4 regions of the Cellulosimicrobium sp. SL-1 genome follow, and region 3 is predicted to be linked to each of the others. Evidence: riboswitches for the same ligand, from Rfam matches in the RefSeq annotation. Region 3 holds a riboswitch; each other region holds the start of a gene.
The links. A riboswitch is a leader RNA that binds a small molecule or an ion and turns the genes downstream of it on or off. The one in region 3 is predicted to bind S-adenosylmethionine.
Positions count from the first base shown of each region.

Region 1 (3,547 bases), on a different contig from region 3:
TGATGTTGCGCGCGTTCGCCGAGAAGATCGTCCGCAGCACGTCCGGGTCGGAGCGCGTGAGGTTGTAGTAGTCGAAGTCGAAGTCGCCGCTCTCCTTGATCGCCTGCGACTCGGCGACGGTCACGTGCTGGAGCTGGAGGTCCACGCCGATCTGCGCGAGCTGCTGCTGGACCAGCTCGAGCGGCTCCGGCACCTGCCAGAACGTCACGGTCGTGGAGAGCTTCTGGCCGTCCTTCTCGCGCACGCCGTCGGCGCCCTCGACCCAGCCCGCGTCGTCGAGGATCTTCTTCGCGCCCTCGGGGTCGTAGGCGAGCTCGTCCGCGACGCTCTCGTAGAGCGGCGTCGAGTGCGACAGGACGCTCGTGGCCGGCTCGTCCTGCGTGCTGAGCACGGTGTCCGCGATCTGCTCGCGGTCGATGCCCTGGAGGATCGCCGTCCGCACGGCCTCGTCGCCCGCGAGCGGGCTCGACTCGTTGGGGAAGAGGTTGAACACGACGCCCGGGTTGGCGCGGTACTCGAGCCAGAACCCGTTCCCGTCGAACTGCGGCAGGTCGACGGTCGAGATCGCGGCCGTGGCGTCGATCTGCCCCGACTGCAGGCTGCCGCTGCGCACGCTCGCCTCGGGGATGACCTTGAACGTCACCGTGTCGAGGTAGGCCTCGCCCTGGTGGTCGCTCGCCTCCGAGCCCCACGCGTAGCCCGCGACCTTCTCGAGCACGATCTCCTGGTCCTGCGTGTACGACTGCACGGAGAACGGGCCGGAGCCGACGAACTTCCCGGCGCAGCGGTCCTCGACGCTCAGGTCGGCCGAGGACGGGGCGAGCAGGCCGAGCGAGAACGTCGACGTCGCCTGGAGGAACTGCGCGCTCGGCTCCGCGAAGTCCACCGTGAGGGTCTGCGGGTCGGTGACGGTCGTGCCCTCGTAGCCGACGAGGTACTGCGACCCGAGCGACGCCGTCGCGCCCAGCGCGACGATCGCGTCGAAGTTCGTCTTCACCGACTCGGCGTCGATCGGCGTGCCGTCGGCGTACGTCGCGTCGTCGCGCAGGTGGAACGTGTAGCTCGACGCGTCGTCGTTCACCTCCCAGCTCTCCGCGAGCCACGGCAGGATCTCGCCCGAGTCCGGGTCCTGTGCCGTGAGCGACGCGACCGTCTGGCGGGCCGCCGCGATGGCGTCGTTGTTGCCGACCTGCTGCGGGTCGATGCAGTGCGAGTCGACCGTGAGCGCGAACGTCAGGTCGCCGCCCGCCACGGGCTCGCCGGACGGGCTGGGCGACCCGTCGCCGTCGGACGCGCCGGAGCCGCCGCCCGCGCACGCGCTGAGCAGGAGGCCCGTCGCGGCGGCCGCCGCGGCGACGGTCAGGGACCGGCGTCGGTGAGGTGTGGGGATCATGTCGTGCTGCTCTCCTCGTGTGCCGGCTGAGGACCGGCGGTCGTCCGGCGCCGGTGGTCGTCCGCGCCGGGCCCAGGGCCGGCGCGGCGGGGGAAACCCACCGGGGTGCCGTGCTTACCGCGCCGCGGGAGCCGCGCGGTCAGGTCGTTCCCGGAGCACCCCGTCACGTCGAAGGGTTGCTGGTCAGCGAGCCGGGCCTGCGTGCTGACGCTCGTCACCTGGGAGCAGGAAAGACAATCTCGACCAGGTGAGTCAAGTATCGAGACGGCCGTCCCGCCAGACGGACGGTTGTTTCCTGCTCCGCGACGCCGCGACCCGCCGGCGGGGCCGCCACGAGCACGGCGAGGGTTCGCCTCGCCAGGCGAGACGGGCCCCTCCCCTCCGGTCCGGCGGGCTACCTCAGGCCGCGGTGAAGCCCGCCGCGCGGCGGGCGTCGGCCGGGCTCCACAGGTCCGTCTTCACCTCGGCCTGCACGACGGGCACGACCTCCTCCGCGAACCGGCGCAGCACGTCCTCCTGCTGCGCCGCGGGGATCAGGTGGTTCACCGAGACGGACTGCAGGTCGTGCCGGTACGAGGCGTGGTAGTCGAGGATCTTCTCGGCCACGCGCTCCGGCGACCCCACGAGCGCGGGCCCCCGCTCGACGGCGTCCTCGACCGTCCGGAAGCTCGGTGCCTTCCCGACGGCGTCGGGCCCGTACCCCCGGCGCGCCGCCGCCGCGACCTGGCCCTCGTAGATCGGGCGGTACTGCTCGATCGCCTCCTCCGTCGTGTCGGCGAGGAACAGCCCGCCCGAGCCCGACCCGACGAACCCGTACGCCGGGTCGTGCCCGTGCGCCGCGTACTGCTCGCGGTAGCGGTCGATGAGCACCTGGTAGTTCTCGCGCGGCTGCAACGCGTTGGCGCTGACGATCGGGTCCCCGTACCGGGCCGCGAGGTCGACCGCGAAGCGCGACGTCGCCGACCCGTGCCAGATCCGGAACGGCCCGGCGAACGGCCGTGGCAGCGTCGTCGCGTGCTCCAGCGCGTGCCGGTGCCGCCCGGTCCAGCTCACGTCCTCCTCGGACAGCAGCAGCCGCAGCAGCTCGTAGTTCTCCTGGAGGTACTCGTACTGCTTGTCGAGGTCCAGCCCGAGCAGCGGGTACTGCAGCACCTCGTTGCCCTTGCCGATGACGATCTCCAGCCGCCCGCGGCTCAGCTGGTCGACCGTCGCGAGGTCCTCGGCGACACGGATCGGGTCGAGCAGCGACAGCACGGTGACGCCCGTGCTCAGCAGGATGCGCGACGTCCGCGCCGCGACCGCGCCGAGGATCACCGTCGGTGCCGACGACAGCACCTCTCCCGCGTGCCGCTCCCCCACCGCGAACGAGTCGAACCCGAGCTCCTCCGCCAGCACCGCCGTCTCGACGACCCGGTTCAACCGGTCGGACGGCGCGACCGCCTCCCCGGTCACGGGGTGGGGCGGGTTGAACACGATGTCGAGTACCTGGAACCGCACGTCCTTCTCCTTGTTGTTCGTCGTCGTCCGGGGGCCGGTACCGCCCCGGGTCGGCAGCTCCGGTCGAGTTCGGCACGCGCAGGTGCCGAACCCGACCGGAGCTGCCGACCCGGGGCGGGGTTGCCGATCTGTCAGGCCGCGGTGGCCTCGGCGGCGGCGGCGTCGCGCTTCGCCACCTCCTCGCGGACGAGCGGGATGACGTAGCGACCGAAGTCGACCGCGTCGTCGAGCAGGTCGTAGCCGCGCGCGGAGATGACGCGGACGCCGAGGTCGTAGTAGGCGAGGAGCGCCTCGGCGACCTGCTCAGGCGTGCCGACGAGCGCGTTGGAGTTGCCGGCGCCGCCGGTGGCCTTCGCGGTCGCGGTCCACAGCGCGGTGTCGAAGCGCTCGCCCTGGGCGGCGATCTCGAGCAGGCGCTGCGAACCTGCGTTCTCGGGCTTGTCGATCGGGTGCCGACGGCTGAGCTGCCCCCCGGCGGCGGCCTTGCGCGCCTCGATCCGGTCGAGGATGCGGTGCGCCTTCTCCCAGGCGAGCTCCTCGGTCGGCGCGACGATCGGCCGGAACGCGGCGTGGATGCGCGGCGGCGTCGCGCGGCCCGCGGCGGCGGCCTCGGCGTGCACGCGCGCGATCTGCTCGGCGGTGCGGTCGAGCGGCTCG
Region 1 is NZ_JAACJC010000003.1:299,059-302,605, forward strand. It holds gene GWJ10_RS06175 (ABC transporter substrate-binding protein) at 1-1,393, opposite strand, end outside; SAM riboswitch class IV at 1,499-1,612, opposite strand; gene GWJ10_RS06180 (LLM class flavin-dependent oxidoreductase) at 1,793-2,890, opposite strand; gene GWJ10_RS06185 (LLM class flavin-dependent oxidoreductase) at 3,022-3,547, opposite strand, start outside.
Region 1: it holds a riboswitch for S-adenosylmethionine, as region 3 does, so the genes downstream of both, GWJ10_RS06175 (ABC transporter substrate-binding protein) here and GWJ10_RS03565 (methylenetetrahydrofolate reductase) in region 3, are expected to answer to the same signal.

Region 2 (3,547 bases), on a different contig from region 3:
CGCCGTCGGCCGTCGACGCCGGTCAGACGGCCGGCCCGCAGCCCGCCGCGTCGGCGAGGAAGCCCGCCGCCGCGGTCGCGAAGAGCCCCTCCAGGCCGGACCCCACGGGGACCGGGCGGGGGTCGTCCACGACGGCCCAGCAGCCGTCGACGACCTCGTACCGGGTGGCCGGGCCCTGCTCGACGTACGCGCGCACGGCCTCGACGAGGCGCACGACGTCCGCACCGGTCGTCCCGACGCCCACCGAGGCACGGATCGCGCCCGCGTCGTAGCCGAGGCGCGCGAGCAGCGGGTGCGCGCAGAACCGGCCGTCGCGCACGCCGATGCCGTGCTCGGCCGAGAGGTAGGCGGCGACGAGGCCCGGGTCGTGGCCCTCGACGGCGAACGTCACGACGCCGACCGGGTCGACGGCGTCGTCCCACACGCGCACGACCCGGACACCCGGGACGGCCTCCAGGCCCGCGACGAGGGCCGCGCGGAGCGCCGCCTCGTGCGCGTGCAGGTCGGCCGGGTCGAGCGCGGCGAGCGCGTCGCACGCCGCCGCGAGCGCCGCGGCGCCCACCACGTTCGGGGAGCCGGCCTCGTGGCGCGCGGGCGCCGTCTGCCACTGGGTCCCGGTCACCGCGACGTGACGCACGGCGCCGCCGCCCGCGAGGTAGGGCGTGCCCGCGTCGAGCCAGTCACGACGCCCGACGAGCGCGCCCGCGCCGAACGGCGCGTAGGTCTTGTGCCCCGAGAACGCGACGTAGTCGGCGCCCGACGCGGCGAGCGAGAACCCGCGGTGCGGGACGAGCTGGGCGCCGTCGAGCACGACGCGCGCGCCGGCGTCGTGCGCGGCGCGGACGACCTCGGTGATCGGCAGGGACTCGCCTGTGACGTTGGACGCGCCGGTCACGGCGACGAGCGCGTACGGGAAGCGCGCGAGCTCGGTGCGCAGGCCCGAGAGCGTCTCCGCGACGGACGCGCCGCCCGCGAGGACCGTCGCGCCGCCCGTGCGCTGCCACGGCAGCAGGTTCGCGTGGTGCTCGACGTCGAGGACGAGCACGCGCCCGGGCGTGCCGTCCGCGGTCGCCGGGACGCAGCCCGCGAGCAGGTTGAGCGAGTCGGTCGTGTTGCGCGTGACGACCGTGACGTCGTCCTCGCGCGCGCCGACGAACGCGCCGATCGTGCGCCGCGACGCCTCGTAGAGCGCCGTGGAGACCTGCGACAGGTAGCCCGCGCCGCGGTGCACGCTCGCGTAGAGCGGCAGCACCTCGGTCACGCGGTCGGCCACCGAGCGCAGCGCCGGGGCCGACGCCGCGACGTCGAGGTTCGCGTACGGGACGCTGCGGCCGTCGACGAGCGGGACGAGCGTGTCCCCGCCGACGACGGGCAGGAGCGCGGGCGCGTCGGCGAGCGCCGCGAGGTCAGGGGCCGGGGCGTCGGTGGGACACGAGACGTCCGCGAGAGCAGTCATGGCACAGTCCTCCAGGGTCGTCCGGGGAGAACCTCCCCGCGCTTGCCACCCGCCGGTCGGCGTGCGGCCTGGTCGTCACCCGGGGCACCCCGCCGCGAGAGGAGGGTTGCCGGCCAGCAAACCGGGGTTTCGCGCTGGCACTCATGACCTGTCGACCAGGATGTCCGTGAGCACCGCAGCGTGTCAACCGGTGGTCACGGCGTCTCGGATGGCGGGACGCAGTCCACCGGCGTCTCGAGGCGCCACCCCGACTCGTCGACCGCGAACGACTCGAGCACCTCCCCCGTGCCGGCGTCGAGCACGACGACCGAGTCGGCCGGCCACCGCGCCGGGTCGCCCGGCGGTGTCGCCGGCGGGCGCTGGAGGCGCACACCGCGCGTGTGGGCCTCGATCACCGCGCCCGTGCGGGTGCTCGCGAGCACGACCTCCGGGTGCGCGTCGGCGTAGGCGTCGCACGCCGCACCGTTCCCGTCCGAGCTCCACCAGCCCTCGTACCCGCCGACCGTGTGATCGGCCAGGTCGACCGGCTCGCCCCGGTGCGCCGCGGCCCCGTCCGACGACGGCGGGGGCGGGTCGAGCCGCTCGCCGTCGGGCCGCTCGTCGTCGGGTCGCTCGCCCTCGGGGCGAACCGGGTGGACGGACGGCCGCTCCCCGGGCGTCCGCGCGGCATCGTCCCCGACGGGCCCCACGCTCACGACACCCTGCGGGGGCTCCTCCCCGCCGGACGCGGCCCACCACCAAGCGCCCGCCGCGACGACGACCGCCGCCACGCCCGCGCCCGCAGCGCGTGCTCGTCCCGTCTGCATCGACTCCCCCCGCCCGCCGGGACCCCCGCCCGGCTGCGCGGCCACGCTAGCGGAGCCGCGCGGCGTCGGGCACCCCTCACGGGCCGCTCCCCGAGACGGGCGTTCCGCACGTCGGACGCGTGGCGTACGATCCGAGCCAACCATCCGGAGCGGCCGAGTGACGTGGCACGTCGACGCCGCAGCAACCCCCCGGACCGCCTCGGCGGCCGGGCGCAGGGTGCTACTGCCACGATCGATGGAGGAGGACTCTCATGAGCGACCAGTCCCAGCAGGCGTCGGCACCCCGGCCGGCACCCCCCGAGGCGCGTCCCGCCGTCGGCTACGCCGGCGACCTCACCCCGCAGCAGGCATGGGACCTGCTCGCGCACGACGAGCGCGCCGTGCTCGTGGACGTCCGCACCGAGGGCGAGTGGCGCACCATCGGCGTGCCCGACGCCACGCAGCTCGGCCGCGACGTCCTGTTCGACGAGTGGGTGACCCCGGCGGGGCCCAACCCGCGGTTCCTCGACCGGCTCGTCGAGGCGGGTCTGACGCCTGGCGACGAGCGCCCCGTCGTGTTCCTGCGCCGCTCGGGCCAGCGGTCGATCGGCGCGGCGCGCGCGGCCACGGCTGCCGGGCTCGGGCCGTCGTACAACGTGCTCGAGGGCTTCGAGGGCGCCCAGGGGTTCTCGGGCCTGCGGGACGTCGAGGGCTGGAAGGTCCGCGGGCTGCCCACCACGACGTTCGACGAGGCCGCCCGATGAGCGCGGTCGTGCCCGGCGGCTCCGGCCGCAAGCCCCTGCCCGCGAGCGCCCGTCCCGCGACGCTCGCCGTGCGCGGCGGCCACGCGCGCACCGAGTTCCAGGAGACGTCCGAGGCGCTGTTCCTCACGCAGGGCTACACGTACGACCGTGCGGCGGACGCCGAGGCGGCGTTCAAGGGAGAGCTCGACCGGTTCGTCTACTCACGCTACGGCAACCCGACCGTGCACACGTTCGAGGAGCGCCTGCGCCTCCTGGAGGGTGCGGAGGCGTGCTACGCGACGGCGTCCGGCATGTCCGCCGTGTTCACGGCGCTCGCCGCGCTGGTGCGGTCCGGGTCGCGCATCGTCGCGGCGCGCGCGCTGTTCGGGTCGAGCCTCGTCATCTTCGACGAGATCTTCGCGAAGTGGGGCGTGCGGACGGACTACGTCGACGGCCACGTGCTGTCGCAGTGGGAGGAGGCGCTGTCCACCCCCGCGGACGTCGTGTTCTTCGAGACGCCGTCCAACCCCATGCAGGACATCGTCGACGCGCGGCGCGTGAGC
Region 2 is NZ_JAACJC010000003.1:341,605-345,151, forward strand. It holds gene GWJ10_RS06360 (aminotransferase class V-fold PLP-dependent enzyme) at 23-1,456, opposite strand; SAM riboswitch class IV at 1,490-1,605, opposite strand; gene GWJ10_RS06365 (hypothetical protein) at 1,651-2,262, opposite strand; gene GWJ10_RS06370 (rhodanese-like domain-containing protein) at 2,514-3,005, shown strand; gene GWJ10_RS06375 (O-succinylhomoserine sulfhydrylase) at 3,002-3,547, shown strand, end outside.
Region 2: it holds a riboswitch for S-adenosylmethionine, as region 3 does, so the genes downstream of both, GWJ10_RS06360 (aminotransferase class V-fold PLP-dependent enzyme) here and GWJ10_RS03565 (methylenetetrahydrofolate reductase) in region 3, are expected to answer to the same signal.

Region 3 (3,547 bases):
CGGACGGCGTCGATCGCGATCGCTTCGACGTCCGTGCCCGCGAGGGTCGCCAGGAAGTCGAAGGTCGCGCCGTCGCCGTCCGGCGACGTCTCCAGCCCGCCGAACGGCGTGGCGACGAGGATCGCGGGCCGCGCGTCCTGCGCCGAACCAGGGGTTGCCGCCGGGTTTGCGGACGAGGCCGCCGAAGACCCCGGGCTCGGCACCGGGCGGAGGTCGGTCGCGAGGGCGCGGTACGCGGACCCCACGGCGGCGGCGAGCTCGGTGAACGGCACGTCGACCGAGTCGGTGACGAGGATCGGCTCGTCGAGCTGGACCCACGGCGCCCCCGCCGCGGCGAGCGCGCGCAGCAGGTCGGCGTAGGCGGCGACGACGTCGTCGAGGCGGTCGAGCGGCGAGTACCCGGCGGGCGCGTCGTCCGCGGCCTTGGACAGCGCGAGGAACGTCACCGGCCCGACGACGACGGGCCGCGTCACGACGCCGGCGTCCTTCGCCTCGACGAACTCGCGCACGACGCGGTCGTCGACGAAGCGGATCGGGGTGTCCGGGCCGATCTCGGGGACCAGGTAGTGGTAGTTCGTGTCGAACCACTTGGTCATCTCGAGCGGGGCGTCGTCCCCCTGGCCGCGCGCCACGGTGAAGTAGCCCGCGAGGTCGAGGCGACCGGCGTCGTCGGTCAGCGACGCGAACCGCGACGGGACCGCCCCGAGGGAGGCGGCGACGTCGAGCACCTGGTCGTAGAAGGAGAACGAGCCGGGGACGGACGCGTCGTCGGCGCCGAGGCCGAGGTCGACGAGCCGGCGGACGGTCGCGAGGCGCAGCTCGCGGGCCGTGGCCTCGAGCTCCTCGGCCGAGGTCTTGCCGGCCCAGAACGCCTCGACGGCCTTCTTCAGCTCGCGGCGGCGGCCGATGCGCGGGTAGCCGAGCACGGTGCCGGCGGGGAAGCCGACCGGGTTCTGGGTAGGGGAGGGTACGGAAGTGGCCATGATCGAAACCTCTTGCTGGTCCGGAGGACCGGTCAGACGGGCGCGCCGTGCGTGGCGGCGCTCGTCGTGGGCAGGGAGGTGCCGGTGACCCACGGCCCGCTGGCCAGGTCCGGGACGAGCGGGGCGGCGGCGGCGCTGGCGCCGCCCCCGGTCCCGACCGACCCGCCGCCGAGGTGGACACCCTCGAGCAGGTCAAGAGCGGCGCGGTGCTTGTTGAACGTGTACACGTGCAGACCGGGCGTGCCCGCGTCGAGGACGCGCTGCGCGAGGTCGACCGAGTACGCGATCCCGTAGGCGTGCTGCGCCTCCGGGTCGGGCAGGGCGTCGAGCGCGTCCAGCAGGTGCTGGGGTGCGCGCACGCCCGTGAGCTCCTCGACGCGACGGAGCCGCGCGGGCTCCGTCGTGGGCAGCAGCCCGGCGAGGATGGGGATCGTCACGCCGGCCGCGCGGGCCTCGGCGACGAAGTCGGTGTACGACGACGCGTCGTAGAAGAGCTGCGTGATCGCGAAGCTCGCGCCGGCCTGCTGCTTCTGCCAGAGGCGGCGCACCTCCTGGGTGCGCGTCGTGCCGGCGGCGGGGTTGCCGTCGCAGAACGTCGCGACGGCGATCGTCAGCGGCCGGGCCGCGCCGCGCAGCGCGACGGCCGGGTCGGACGCGCAGCGCGACGCCTCGACCTCGCGCAGCAGGGCGACGAGCTCGGTCGACGACCGGACGCCGTCGGGCGCGGGCTGCCAGTCCGGCTGGTCGCGCGGCGGGTCGCCCCGCAGCGCGAGGAAGCTCCGCACGCCCTCGTCGAGGAAGTCGGTGATGACCGACTCGACGTCCTCGCGCGACGCCCCGACGCACGTGAGGTGCGCGATCGGCAGCACGGGCGTGCCCTGGAGCAGGCGTCCGACGACCTGGCGCGCGGTCGCGCGGTCGGTGCCCGCGGCGCCGTACGTCACGGACACGAAGTCGGGGTGCGTCGCGACGAGACGGCGTGCCGTCTCCCAGAACTTCGGGGCCGCGTCCGGTCGGCGCGGGGGCATGAGCTCGAACGACACCGTCGGCCGAGGACGGCCCGGACGGTGCGCGAAGGATGCCTCTGAGGTCATGCGTCACTCCATCGACCCTGGCGTTAGCACCTTTGTCCTCGGGAGGCTTCCGTCGGCGGGTTGCTGCGGTGTCGTCGAGCCAGGACTCTCGACCGCTCTGGATGGTTGCCACGATCCTACGACCCATCCGACATGCGGTCGAGAGTGCCCGCCAGGTGAGATGCGGAGGGTCGTCGGAGCTCCCGGTGCGACGAGTCTCAGGCCCGACGGCGCTCGGGCACGTGCAGGCGGCGGAGGAACCGGTCGGTGCGCAGCGGCGGGCCGCGCCGGTCGAGGAGCGACACGACGACGACGGTCGCCGTCGCGAGCGGGATGGTCCAGGCGGCGGGCTGGGCGAGCAGGGCGCGCACGACGCCGGGGACGCCGTCGGCCGTGTCGCCGGACGGGCTCCCGTACCCCGCGGCGACGAGCGCGGACGACGCGAGCAGCGCCGTCGCGCACAGGACGGCGCCCACGACCATGCCCGCCACCGCGCCGCGCGCGGTGAGGCCGCGCCACCACACGCCGAGCAGGATCACGGGGGACAGGGCCGACGCCGCGAAGACGAACACCGTCCCGACGCTCGTCACGAGGCCCTGCGGGATGGTGACGAGCGCGAACGCGAGCGGGATGAGCGTGCACGCGACCGCCGACCAGCGGAAGGACCGCACGGTGCCGCCGAACAGGTCCTGGCTCACGACGCCCGCCAGCGCGACCACGAGCCCCGACGACGTCCCGAGGAACGCGGCGAACGCCCCGGCGACGACGAGCGCGGCGAGGAGCTCGCCGCCGAGCCCGGGCACGAGGCGGGTCGGCAGCGCGAGGACGACGGTGTCCGCCACCCCGGGCGCCGCGAGGTCGGGCGCGACGACCCGCGCCACGAGCCCGAGCGTGCTCGACACCATGTAGAACACGCTGATCATGATGAGCACGACGACGGTCGTGCGGCGGGCCGAGCCGCCGTCGGGCGAGGTGTAGAAGCGCACGAGGACGTGCGGCAGGCCGGTCGTGCCGAGCAGGAGGGCGAGCAGGAGCGAGACGGTGGCGTACGCGTCGAGGCCGCCCGGCCCGGCCTCGTGGGGGAACACGGCGGCGGGGTCGAACGTGACGACGGCGCCGCCGGGCTCGAACGCCCCGCCGAGCGCCATGAGCACGAAGACGAGCGGCACCGCGAGCGCGGTGAGCTTGACCCAGAACTGGAACGCCTGGACGAACGTGATGGAGCGCATCCCGCCCGCGGCGACGACGGCGCTCACCACGACCGCGATCCCCACCGAGCCGACCCACGGCGGCACCGCGGCCACGCTCGTGATGACGAGCGCCGCCCCGTGGAGCTGCGGCACCACGTAGAGCCACCCGATGACGAGCACGAGCACGCTCGTCACGCGGCGCGCGACCACGGAGTCGAGCCGGGCGTGCACGAAGTCGGGGATCGTGTACGCGCCGCTGCGCCGCAGGGGGCCCGCGACGAACAGCAGGACGAGCAGGTAG
Region 3 is NZ_JAACJC010000002.1:204,658-208,204, reverse strand. It holds gene metE (5-methyltetrahydropteroyltriglutamate--homocysteine S-methyltransferase) at 1-983, opposite strand, end outside; gene GWJ10_RS03565 (methylenetetrahydrofolate reductase) at 1,016-2,077, opposite strand; SAM riboswitch class I at 2,083-2,185, opposite strand; gene GWJ10_RS03560 (cation acetate symporter) at 2,275-3,547, opposite strand, start outside.

Region 4 (3,547 bases), on a different contig from region 3:
CGTCGTGGCCTGCGACTCGAGCGTGGCGCGGCCCGCGTCGATCTCGGCCTGCTGCGCGTCGAGCTGCGGCGCCGCCTGCTCCAGCGCGCCCGCGGCCTCCGCCTGGGCACGTGCGGCGTCGAGCTCGGCCTGGTCCGCGTCGAGCTGGGCGCGCGCGGCGTCGACCTGCTCCTGCGCGGCGGCGAGCTGCGCGCGGCCGTCCTCGATCTGCTCGCGTCCCGCGGCGATCTGGGTGCGGCCGTCGTCGATCTGCTTCCGCTGGTCGGCGAGCTCCTCCTGCGTCGCGAACGGGTCGACGACCGACGCGACGCCGTCGACCTCCTCCGCCGCGGCGAAGCGGTCCGCGATCGCCGCCTCCTGCTCGGGCGTGAACGGCGCGCCGTCCTCCGTCGCGAGGACGATCGTGCCGCTCCCGCCCGACGCCTCGGGCAGCGCGGTCTGGAGCCGCTCGGTGACGTCCGCGGTGGGGGTGCCGGGGATCGAGAAGCTGCTGGCGAGCGTGCCGCCGAACGCGACGAACGCCGCCCCGGCGAGCACGAGCACCGCGAGCCACGCGGCGAGGACGGTCCGCGCGCGGCGCGCGCACGCGCGGCCGAGGCGGTAGAGGAGTTCAGCCATGAGGATCCTTCGGTGGGAGTCCGGTCCGGGTCCGGCGGGTGTGCCCGGGGTGGCGGGTGCGGTGCTGCGGGAGAGGTGGTCGCGAGGCGGGACAGGGCGGGGAGGGTGCGGGTCGTGTCAGACGGGGTCCGCCCAGCCGGCGCGGATCCGTTCGACGAGGCGGTCGAGCAGGCCGGACCACACCGCGCGCGACGCGTCGTCGTCGGCGGCGCCGGTCTCGGCCCACCAGCGCCGCTGGATGACGAGGACCCCGGCCATGAGTGCGCCCACGAGCATCTCGATCTCGAGCGGGTCGACGTCCGGGTGCCGGCGCGTGGTCGCCGCGACGAGGCGCTCGGCGAGGTGGGTGAAGGTGCGCACGACCATCGTCGTGACGCGCGGCGTGGGCTCGGTCGCGGTACCGCCGAGGGCGCGCGTGAGGTAGGCCATGGGGCCGACGAGGTCCGTGCCGCGCAGCGCCGCGGTGACGTCGTCGAGGGGCGTGGGGCGGTCGGTGCCCGGCTCGGCCGCGCTCGCCCCGAGCGTCTCGACGACGGTGCCCAGCACGTCCTCGCAGACCTCGACGACGACGTCGTCGAGCGACGCGAAGTGGTTGAAGATCGTGCGGCGCGCGACGTCGGCCCGGGCCGCGAGCTCGTCGACGGTGAAGCGCGCGCCGCCCTTCTCCTCCATGAGCGTCGCGGCGGCGGCGACGATCGCACGGCGGTGGCGTGCGCGCAGGGCCGCGCGACGGTCCGGAGCCGCGGCGTCCGGGCCGGGGACGTCCGCGCTCGGCGCGTCCGGGGTCATGGCGTCCGTCGCGGGCGCGGTCGGGCGCTCGGGTCCGGGGAGGAGAGGCACCTCTTGACACTAGGTGCATCGATGCACTCGGTGCAAACGAGGGCCTCGGCTGCTCAAAGTTGACCGATCGAGTCCAGTATGTGGGAAGGTCCCGGCGGTGCGTTGACACCCTCTCCGACCGCTCGTAGGTTCCCGGCAACCGAGGTCCACGGACCCCGGCACAGGACATGGTCATGAGCTCCGACGCGAAGCCCCGGCTCGTCGGACGGCAACCCTCCCGCGCGGCGGGGTGCCCCGGGTGAGGACCAGGTCCCGCGTCGCGCGACCTGCGCGGTGCGGGGCAACACGCGGCGCCCGGAGACGGGCACGAAGGAGACGGACGATGGACCGGCGAGAGTCGAGCACCGCGGTGAGCACCCCGCACGCGCCGACGTGCCCCTGTCCGGTCTGCGCTGCGGCCGTCGTCTCCTGTCCGGTCGGCGCCCCCGCGCGCGTCACCTGTTGTCGCTGACGACGCCCCGCTCCTGACGCCGCGCGCTCCCGCGCGCACGCCCTGACGGGCCTCCCTCCGGCCTCCCCGGCCCCGCCCTGCCGTCCCGTGGCGGGACGACCCTGCCCACCCCCGGCACCCCGCCGCGCCCTGAGCGCGCCGCCGGCGCCTGTCCCAGAACGGATTCTCGCGATGCCCGACCCCCGCCCCGCCCGCACCGTCCACCTGGGCGTCGACCTCACCGACGCCGGTGCGCACCCCGCCGCCTGGCGGACCGTGGGCTCCCAGGCCCAGCGCCTGTTCGACGCCAAGCGCCTCGTCGAGCTCGTGGCCACCGCCCAGCGCGGCCTGCTCGACCTCGTCACGCTCGACGACGCGTTCACCCTCCAGCCGGGTCGCAACGGGTCCGTGCGCGGCCGGCTCGACGCCGCGCTCGTCGCGTCCCGGCTCGCGCCGCGCAGCGCGGGCATCGGCCTCGTCCCGACCGTCACCACCACGCACACCGAGCCGTTCCACGTCTCCAAGGCGGTCGCGACGATCGACCACGTGAGCTCCGGCCGCGCGGGATGGCAGGTCGGATGGTCCACGACCCCGGCCGAGGCCGCGGCCTTCGGGCGCAAGGGCGCCCAGGACGAGCCCGACGCCGTCGCCGAGGCCGACGAGGCGGTCGAGGTCGTCACGCGGCTCTGGGACTCGTGGGAGGACGACGCCGAGATCCGCGACGTCGCGACGGGCCGGTTCGTGGACCGCGAAAAGCTGCACTACGTCGACCACGAGGGCATCCGGTTCGCGGTCAAGGGGCCGTCGATCACGCCGCGCCCGCCGCAGGGCCAGCCGCCCGTCGTCGTGCGGGCGAGCACGCCGGCGTCGCTCGACCTCGCGGCCCGGCGGGCCGACGTCGTGCGGGTCCGCGCGGCGACGCGGGACGAGGCGGTCGCGCTGCGGGCGCAGGTGCGCGACGCCGCCGCGGACGCCGGGCGCGACCCCGACGGGCTGCGGGTCCTCGTGGACGCGTACGTCGTCGTCGGGGACACGCGCGCGAGCGCGCAGGCCCGCCTCGACCTGCTCGAGGACCTCGAGGGCGTCTCGTGGGACACCGACTCGCTGACGCACGTCGGCACGGCGCGCGACCTCGCGGCGACGGTCGAGGAGTGGGCGCACGCCGGTGCCGCCGACGGCTTCCTGCTGCGGCCGTCGTCGCTGAGCACGGACCTCGACGCGATCGTCGACGGGGTCGTGCCGCTGCTCCAGGGCGTGGGCCTGTTCCGCACCGCGTACCCGGGCACGACGCTGCGCGACACGCTCGGCCTCCCGCACCCCGCGAACCGCTACGCGGCGATCGCCTGAGCCCGGACGGACGCGACATGAGCACCCGACCCCGCAAGCAGATCCACCTCGGCGCCCACTTCCCGGGCGTTAACAACACCACCGTGTGGAGCGACCCCCGCTCGCGCAGCCAGATCGACTTCGCGTCGTTCGAGCACCTCGCGCGCCGCGCCGAGGAGGCGAGGCTCGACTTCTTCTTCCTCGCCGAGGGCCTGCGCCTGCGCGAGCACAAGGGCCGCATCCACGACCTCGACGTCGTCGGCCGCCCCGACACGCTGCCCGTCCTCGCCGCGCTCGCCGCCGTCACCGAGCGGCTCGGCCTCGCGGGCACGA
Region 4 is NZ_JAACJC010000003.1:312,825-316,371, reverse strand. It holds gene GWJ10_RS06250 (MMPL family transporter) at 1-618, opposite strand, end outside; gene GWJ10_RS06245 (TetR/AcrR family transcriptional regulator) at 736-1,458, opposite strand; SAM riboswitch class IV at 1,628-1,735, shown strand; gene GWJ10_RS06240 (LLM class flavin-dependent oxidoreductase) at 2,081-3,235, shown strand; gene GWJ10_RS06235 (NtaA/DmoA family FMN-dependent monooxygenase) at 3,253-3,547, shown strand, end outside.
Region 4: it holds a riboswitch for S-adenosylmethionine, as region 3 does, so the genes downstream of both, GWJ10_RS06240 (LLM class flavin-dependent oxidoreductase) here and GWJ10_RS03565 (methylenetetrahydrofolate reductase) in region 3, are expected to answer to the same signal.